2 regions of the Paraburkholderia sp. BR10936 genome follow, and region 1 is predicted to be linked to the other one. Evidence: riboswitches for the same ligand, from Rfam matches in the RefSeq annotation. Region 1 holds a riboswitch; the other holds the start of a gene.
What was found. A riboswitch is a leader RNA that binds a small molecule or an ion and turns the genes downstream of it on or off. The one in region 1 is predicted to bind thiamine pyrophosphate.

Region 1 (4,414 bases):
TCGCTTCGTCGAGGAACAGATAGTCGGGCTTGTGCAGCAGCACGCGCGCGCCCGCAAGGCGTTGCTGCTCGCCCGGCGAGAGCACGCGCGTCCAGTGCGCCGATTCGCCGAGACGATCCACGTACTCTTCGAGGCGGCAGGCGCGCAGCGCTTCGCGGCAATCTTCGTCGCTGTAGTCGTCGGCGGGCGACGGGTAGGTGAGCGCTGCCTTGAGCGTGCCGATGGGCAGATAGCTCTGCTGCGGGATGAACATCATGCGCGCATCGACAGGGGCGTCGATCGAGCCTTCGCCGAAGGGCCAGAGGCCCGCGAGCGCGCGCATCAGCGTGCTCTTGCCTGCGCCCGAGGGGCCGCGCACGAGCCAGCGCGAGCCCGGCTTGATGGCGATGTCGCGCACTTCCGAGAGCGGCGTGCCGTTGGGCAGCGAGAGCTTGAGATGCTCGGTGGCGAGCTCGTTGTTGTCGATGAAGTGCAGGTTGATGCCGCCGTGCTCGGTGGCGGGCGAGACCGATTCCTTCAGACGCGGCGAGTGCACCACACGCACGAATTCGCGCAGACGATTCACGGTAGCGCGCCATTCGACCAGCGTGGAGTAACTGTTGATGAACCACGAGAACGAGTCGCTCACGGTGCCGAACGCCTGCGAGATCTGCATCAGCACGCCGAACGTGAAGGCGCCCGCGAAGTAGCGCGGCGCGGCCACCACGAGCGGGAAGATGATGGCGATCTGGCCGTAGAAGCTCAGCACGAAGGTGAGGCGCTTCGTGTATTTCATCACGCGCCACCAGTTGTCCTTGATGTGCGCGAAGAGGCCCTGCGCGTTGCTGCGCTCGGTGTCCATGCCGTCGTAGAGGGCGATCTGCTCGGCGTTTTCGCGCAGGCGGATCAGGCCGAAGCGGAAGTCCGCTTCTACCTTTTGTTGCTGGTAGTTGATCGACACGAGCGGGTGGCCGACCTTCTGGATCACGAGCGAGCCGAACACGGCATAGAGCGCCGCGGCCCACACCATGTAGCCCGGAATCGCGAGCGGCTGCCCGCCCAGCGTGACGGTGAGCGCGCCCGCGAGCGTCCACAGGATCGTGATGAACGAGATGAGCGTGACGACCGTCGAGAGCAGGTCGAGCGTGAGCGAGAGCGTGGTCGTGGCGAACGACTGGAGGTCGTCGCTGATCCGCTGGTCGGGGTTGTCGGCGAGGCGGTCGCGCTCGATGCGGTAGAACGCGCCCTTGCCGAGCCACTCGTTCAGGAACCGCGTGGTGAGCCACTGACGCCAGCGAAAGCCGAGCATCTGGCGCAGATAGCGGCCATACACCGCGAGGATGATGAAGCCGAACGCCAGTTCGGTGAAGGTCATCAACAGCGGCGGGAAGCGCTTGACGTCCTTGGCCTGCAACGCGTTGTAGAACTCCGCGCTCCAGCCGTTCAGGCGCACGTTGATCCACACGACGAGCAGGTTCATCACGATGATCGCGACGAGCAGGCCCCAGGCGATCCAGCGTTCCTCGGAGACCCAGTAGGGCTTGATCAGGCTCCACGCGGTGATCTTCTGATGCTCGTTCTGATCGGGCGTGGCGCGGGCAGGTTGGTTGGTCATGTGCGTCCTGAAGGTGTGGCGGCCCGCTGGGGGCATGCGCCGCGCGCCGCACGGCGGCAGCGTTGCAGCGATTTTTGCAGCGATTCTGTCGTCGGGCGCTTAAGTGAGTCTTAACGGGCCACAGGCGGAGCCAAAACCGGCGCGAGGCGTGGAGACAAAAGCGCACGCTGGCGCCGCCGTAGCGTGGCGCTCATTGTCTCACCGCGCGGGCTCGCGAGGCGAAAGAGGCGGGTTCAGGGCATTGTGCCAGACCACGCCCCCCGGTTCCGCCGAGGTTTGCGGGCCGCGCGCGTTTTGTGGTCTAATCGTCGTTGACGAAACAGGGGTGCTTCACCGGTATGCCGGGCATGCCGCCAGTGAGGCTGAGAGAAACCCTTTGCACCCGATCCGGGTAATACCGGCGCGGGAAGTTTCCAGAAAGTCTTACCGGAGCGCCCAGCCTGGGTTTTGAAAAGGCGGGGGCGCCAGGATTCCCGCCGGGCTGCGCTTTGGGCGCCTGGGTTCGTATACGCATTCCGTATCGGGCCGTCTGCGCCGCATAGCCTCCACGGTCGGCCTTGCCAGCCGGTTTCGTCCTTGGGTACGTCTGCTGCTGCCGTACGGAAAGGATACGATGACCGCCTATTCTCTTTGTTCCCCGATTCTTATCGCGTTCGCCTTGCCGTTCGCCTTGCGTGACGGAGCGTCGTCATGAGCCGCGCCCGCAACCCTGACGTGGGCAGCGTGCCCGACTTCGCCGTGCTCGGCGGCGGCCTGAGCGGCCGGCTCGTCGCATGGCGTCTGGCCGGCGAGGGCCATCGCGTCGCGCTTTACGAGCGCGGCGGCCCCGAAGGCGGCGAAGCCGCAGCCTGGGTCGCGGCGGCCATGCTCGCGCCGCTCGCGGAGGCTGCCGTCGCCGAAATGCTCATTACCGAGCTGGGCGTCGCATCGCTCGAAACCTGGCCGCGCATTCTGGCCGAGTTGCCGGAGCCCGTGTTCTTCCAGCGCAACGGCACGCTCGTGGTCTGGCATAGCGCCGATCGCACCGAAGCGCCGCTCTTCGAGCGACGCGTGCGCGCCAACGCGCCGCGTTCTCTCGCCGATGCCAACTTCGTCGCGCTCGCCGGTGCGCAGCTCGACGCCGCCGAACCGGCGCTCGCGGGGCGCTTCGCGCGCGGCTGGCTGCTCGAAGGCGAGGGCCAGCTCGACAATCGCCAGGCCCTGGCCGCTCTGGCGGCGGGGCTCGCTGCGCGCGGCGTGGAAACCCACTGGCACACCACGGTCGACGAGGCCAATCGGCCGCCCGCGCGCGTGACGATCGATTGCCGCGGGCTGGGCGCCAAACCTGCGCTGTCGGGGTTGCGCGGCATTCGCGGCGAAGTCGCGCGCGTGCACGCGCCGGGCATCACGCTCACGCGCCCGGTGCGGCTCCTGCATCCGCGCTATCCGCTCTATATCGCGCCCAAGGAACACGATGTCTTCGTGATCGGCGCGACCGAGATCGAAGGCGAGGACCGCTCGCCGGTGAGCGTGCGCTCGGCGCTCGAACTGCTGAGCGCGGCGTTCGCGGTGCATCCGGCGTTCGGCGAGGCGCGCATCCTCGAGTTGAACACGCAGTGCCGCCCGACGCTGCCCGACCACCGCCCGGCGCTCATCTGGGACGGCAAGACCACGCTGCGTGTGAACGGTCTCTATCGGCACGGCTTCATGATCGCGCCGGAAGTCGCCGACGAAGCCGCGCGCTTCGCCCAGGCGCTGCTCGATGCCCGTGTGAGCGATGCCGATTCCTTCGAGTCGCTGCGCCGCGCGTCGCGATGGGGTGACATGCTGCACGCGCAGGGCGCGCACGAGCCGGCCTGACGCTTCACCAGAAATAATCCGCAGTTTGAGAACGTATTTGCCATGGACATTCATATCAACCAGAAGCCGATCACGCTGCCCGAAGGCGCGACTGTCGCCGATGCGCTCACCGCATTCGGCGCGCGTCCGCCGTTCGCCGTCGCGCTGAACGGCGATTTCGTGGCGCGTACCCAGCATGGCGCGCGCTCGCTCCAGGCGGGCGACCGCCTCGACGTCGTGAGCCCCGTGGCCGGCGGCTGAGCCTCGCTCGCCCAGGCCACCGGTCGCGCGCATCGCATACACGGCGAGCGCGTTCACGACACCGCCAAGGATTCCAACCCATGACCACCACAACCACTGCCGACGCGCTCACGCTCTACGGCGAAACCTTAGCGAGCCGCGTGCTGCTCGGCACGTCGCGCTATCCGTCGCTGCAATCGCTCGCCGACTCCATGGCTGCCGCGCACCCCGGCATGATCACCGTCGCGCTGCGCCGCCAGATGAACGAGGGCACCGCCGAGGCCGGCTTCTTCGATCTGCTCAAGCGCCACGGCGTGCCGCTCCTGCCGAACACGGCCGGCTGCCTCACCGTCAACGAGGCGGTGACGACGGCGCACATGGCGCGCGAAGTCTTCGAAACCGACTGGATCAAGCTCGAACTGATCGGCGACGACTACACGCTGCAGCCCGACCCGGTCGGCCTGATCGAGGCCGCGTCGCGCCTCGTGAAGGACGGCTTCAAGGTGCTGCCGTATTGCACCGAGGACCTCGTGATCGGCCGGCGTCTGCTCGACGCCGGCTGCGAGGCGCTCATGCCGTGGGGCGCGCCGATCGGCACCGGCAAGGGCGTGATCAACCCCTACGGCTTGCGCGTGCTGCGCGAGCGCTTGCCCGATGTGCCGCTCATCGTCGATGCGGGCCTGGGCGTGCCTTCGCACGCGTGCCAGGTAATGGAGTGGGGCTTCGACGGCGTGCTGCTCAACACGGCCGTTTCGCAGGCCA
Region 2 (4,414 bases), on a different contig from region 1:
CGTCTCGACATGTTGTCGCAAGCGCCAAGACTGCCCAGCACGGCGATGAGTGTCGTCACCGTGAGTAGCGTGCGTGCACGTTTGAGCGTATTCATTTTTCGACTCCCTACGCATGATGCGTTCGAGTGTGCGGTGCGGCGTGCGCTGGCACGCACGCTGCGCCTTCGACACCCTCATGCTAGCCACGCGACCCGTATCAGGGTGTGTGCGCTTGTCAGAGAGTTGTGGGAATCGTTAGTAAATGTTTCGGCGGGCGGCGAGCGCCCGCCGGGGCGTAGTGAGCCCTGAGTCAGCCCGAAGTCAGCGCTTACTGGCGCTGATAGATTTCGGCGCCTTGCTTGATGAACTCGACCGCCTTCACTTCCATGCCCTTCTTGAGGGCCTCGTCGTCGCTCACGCCTTGCCTGGCCGCGAAGTCGCGCACGTCCTGGGTGATCTTCATCGAGCAGAAGTGCGGGCCGCACATCGAGCAGAAGTGCGCGACCTTGGCCGAGTCCTTCGGCAGCGTTTCGTCGTGGAACTCGCGCGCCTTGTCCGGATCGAGGCCGAGGTTGAACTGGTCTTCCCAGCGGAACTCGAAGCGCGCCTTCGACAGTGCGTTGTCGCGCACCTGCGCGCCTGGGTGACCCTTCGCGAGATCGGCCGCATGCGCCGCGAGCTTGTACGTGATGATGCCTTCCTTCACGTCGTCCTTGTTGGGCAGGCCCAGGTGTTCCTTCGGCGTCACATAGCAGAGCATGGCCGTGCCGAACCAGCCAATCATCGCAGCGCCGATGCCCGAGGTGATATGGTCGTAGCCCGGCGCGATGTCGGTGGTGAGCGGCCCGAGCGTGTAGAAGGGCGCTTCCTTGCACCAGTCGAGCTGGAGATCCATGTTCTCCTTGATGAGCTGCATCGGCACGTGGCCCGGGCCTTCGATCATCACCTGCACGTCGTGCTTCCACGCGATCTGCGTGAGCTCGCCAAGCGTCTTCAGTTCGCCGAGTTGCGCTTCGTCATTGGCGTCGTAGATCGAGCCGGGACGCAGGCCGTCGCCGAGCGAGAAGCTCACGTCGTATGCCTTCATGATTTCGCAGATCTCTTCGAAATGCTCATAAATGAAGGACTCCTTGTGATGTGCGAGACACCACTTGGCCATGATCGACCCGCCGCGCGAGACGATGCCCGTCATGCGGTTCGCGGTGAGCGGCACGTATTGCAGACGCACGCCCGCGTGAATCGTGAAGTAGTCCACGCCCTGTTCGGCCTGCTCGATGAGCGTGTCGCGGAACATTTCCCACGTGAGGTCTTCGGCTTTGCCGTTGACCTTTTCGAGCGCCTGGTAGATCGGCACCGTGCCGATCGGCACCGGCGAGTTGCGGATGATCCACTCGCGCGTTTCGTGGATGTGCTTGCCGGTCGAGAGGTCCATGACCGTGTCGCCGCCCCAGCGGATCGCCCACGTCATCTTGTCGACTTCTTCGCCGATCGACGAAGTGACCGCCGAATTGCCGATGTTCGCGTTGATCTTCACGAGGAAGTTGCGGCCGATGATCATCGGCTCGCTTTCCGGGTGGTTGATGTTCGCCGGAATGATCGCGCGGCCGCGCGCGATTTCGTCGCGCACGAACTCGGGCGTGATTGCCTTGAGCGCGTTCTCGCCGAAAGCGGCTGCGCCGAACGCCTGGCCCGGATGCTGGCGGCCCATCATCGCCGCGAGCTTCGCGCCGTTCGGGCCACTCGCCTTGAGGCTTTCCAGATACTCGGCGCGGCGCTGGTTCTCGCGAATCGCGATGTATTCCATCTCCGGCGTGATGATGCCCTGACGCGCGTAGTGCATCTGCGTGACGTTCTTGCCGGCCTTCGCGCGGCGCGGCGTGCGGTGCAGGCCGGGGAAGCGCAGTTCGGCAGTCGCGGGGTCGGCGGCGCGCTCGCGGCCGTATTCGGAGGAGAGGCCCGGCAGCGCTTCGGTGTCGCCGCGCTTTTCGATCCAGCCCTGACGCAGCGCAGGCAGGCCCTCACGAATGTCGATCTTCGCTTCAGGGTCGGTGTACGGACCCGAGGTGTCGTAGACGTAGATCGGCGGATTCTTCTCGCCGCCGAAGCCCGTGGGCGTATCCGCCTGCGTGATCTCGCGCATCGGCACGCGGATATCGGGCTGCGAACCGGTCACGTAGATCTTGCGGGAATTGGGCAGCGGCGCGATCGCGGCTTCGTCGACGTGCGCGTTGGCGGAAATGAACTTCGGATTCGCGTTCATGCGTCTCTCTCTCCATGCAAAGCAAAGTGGGAACAGCGGCTTAGCAGGAGACGAGACGGAACGTGGACGGACTTCGCTGTGATGAGGTGAGGCGCTGAGCGATGTTGCGAAGTCCGGACGCTTCCCTGCGCTGGCATTATCCAGATCAGGTTCAAAGGGTATTTCTCACCCGCGAAATACGCTGCACGACTTTCGTTCGATGCGGCGCATGACGCAGGACCCCCGCGTAAGCAAGGCCAAACGATACACCGCGCTGCGACGATCTGGCAAGTGCCATCTCGCGCGCGATGTGCCAGGCGCGGGGTGTCGCGATGTGTAGTATGGGCCGAGCTTACAGCGTGAAATCCTTCGAAGCTTCCGGCTGAAACAGGATGCGCTCGATCTTCAGCGTTTCGACCGCGCCGCCCGGCGTCGTGAAGCGCACGGCGTTGCCGCGTTTCGCGCCGAGGAGCGCGAGACCCGCGGGTGAGAACACGTTCAGGCGCCCGGCGTCGACGTTCGCCTCATGCGGATAGACGACGGTGTACGTGAGGGATGCGCCGTTACGCTCGTCCACGAGCGTGACCTGCGAGTTCATCGTCACGACGTTGGCGGCCATGTCGCGCGATTCCACGATCACGGCGTGTTCGAGGAGTTCGTCGAGCATGGCCTGGCGCGCGGGCGCGGCGCCGGGTTCGGCGGCGCATTTTTCGAGGCGGGCGACATCGAGTTCGGTGAAGTAACGGATTTTCTTCGACATGGCAGTCTTCCTTGCGATCCAGAAAAGATTCGAGGTAACGGCGAGGGCTGGGAGCGAACTCGCGCAATCGGGCGCGGGCCGCAGCGGGGCGTAACGGCGGTGTAACGGATCGGCCCGGAGCCCGACCGACCGGCTCCGATGGGTTGGGGAGGCGGTTCAGTGCGGACGCCGGGCGGCGTAAAGCGGAGCGGAGAGAGTAGCTAGGGCGCGCGCTCGGGTGTCGAGAGGCCACAGCGCGGTTCGCTCGCGCTCGGCGCGTACGCGTGCCGACGCGCCGCGCAAATGACGCGGCGGCAAGGCGAATACGGGACGCGAAACGAGCGAAAGCATGGCGAGCGGCGTGTATGAAATCCGGTTGGTGAAAGTTAAGCGAAAGGTTTTGTCATGCTAGCACGGTCTTCCCAGCGCGGCGCAACGCGGCCGTTACACGGCAATATGGTGCGCGATCCACGGTCCTCGCTTGCGCCGCTCACACTGTGACGCGCACGCAACGAATCGCTGCGCATAAAGCATCCTGAAAGCATCCGCAACACCCGGCGTTGTTGCATAATGCGCTTCGCCCGTCCCCGGGTGTCCTTCGTACTCCGTTTTTTTTCGCGTTTTTGCGCATCTGCACCATGCCGTCGAGCTTCACACGTCCCGCCACCTTGCTGCCGGGGCGACCGCGGTCCTGCCTTTCACCTGCCGCGGTGAATTGACGATGCCTCCCCGTTTGCCTTTCCACGTGAACACTCAATCTTTTTTCGCCGGGGCCAAGCAGGTCGCAGCCGCGCTATGGCGTTTCGCGCGTGCCGTACGGCTGCCGCAATCGCGCACCGGGCGCGTTGCGCTCTCGCTCGCCGTCGTCTACTTCGTTTGGGGCTCGACGTATCTCGGCGTGAAAGTCGCGCTCGATTCTTTCCCGCCGCTCCTGCTTTCCGGCTTGCGCAATCTGCTCGCCGGGATCGGCCTGTTCGTCTTCGCCATGCGCCGGCGGCCCGTCATGCCAACGCTGCTCGAAGTGCGCAACGCGGGCGTGGTGGGCACGCTGCTCGTGGGCCTGTCGAGCGGCATGCTCGCCTACGGCATGCGTACCGTGGGCACTGGCAAGGCGGCCGTGATGGTCGCCACGGTGCCGCTCTTTGCGACCGTGATCTCGGCGGTCACCGGGCGGCGCGTGGCAAAGGCCGAATGGGCCGCGGTCGCGCTCGGCCTCGTCGGCATCGCCATCCTGAGCCACGGCGGCGCCGCGGCCGGCTCGGCGGGCGGCAGCCTCGCGATTCTCTGCGGCGCGCTCTTCTGGGCAATCGGCGCGCATCTGGCGGGCAAGCTCACGTTGCCGACCGATCTCTTCGTCGCGACGGCGCTGCAGATCGGCCTGGGCGGCGCCATTTCGACGACGGTCGCGTGGATCAGCGGCGAACGCATGGGCGAGCTGCATTTCCTGCCGCTCGTGG

Region 2: another riboswitch for thiamine pyrophosphate. It lies ahead of thiC (phosphomethylpyrimidine synthase ThiC); the one in region 1 lies ahead of AB4Y36_RS38870 (FAD-dependent oxidoreductase).

What each region holds. Positions count from the first base shown of each region.
Region 1 covers NZ_JBFRCM010000037.1:3,435-7,848, forward strand. The annotation lists gene AB4Y36_RS38865 (ABC transporter ATP-binding protein/permease) at 1-1,594, opposite strand, end outside; TPP riboswitch at 1,906-2,020, shown strand; gene AB4Y36_RS38870 (FAD-dependent oxidoreductase) at 2,285-3,433, shown strand; gene thiS (sulfur carrier protein ThiS) at 3,476-3,673, shown strand; gene AB4Y36_RS38880 (thiazole synthase) at 3,754-4,414, shown strand, end outside.
Region 2 covers NZ_JBFRCM010000004.1:115,862-120,275, forward strand. The annotation lists gene AB4Y36_RS10055 (glycine zipper 2TM domain-containing protein) at 1-95, opposite strand, end outside; gene thiC (phosphomethylpyrimidine synthase ThiC) at 308-2,239, opposite strand; TPP riboswitch at 2,344-2,473, opposite strand; gene AB4Y36_RS10065 (GreA/GreB family elongation factor) at 2,571-2,978, opposite strand; gene AB4Y36_RS10070 (EamA family transporter) at 3,778-4,414, shown strand, end outside.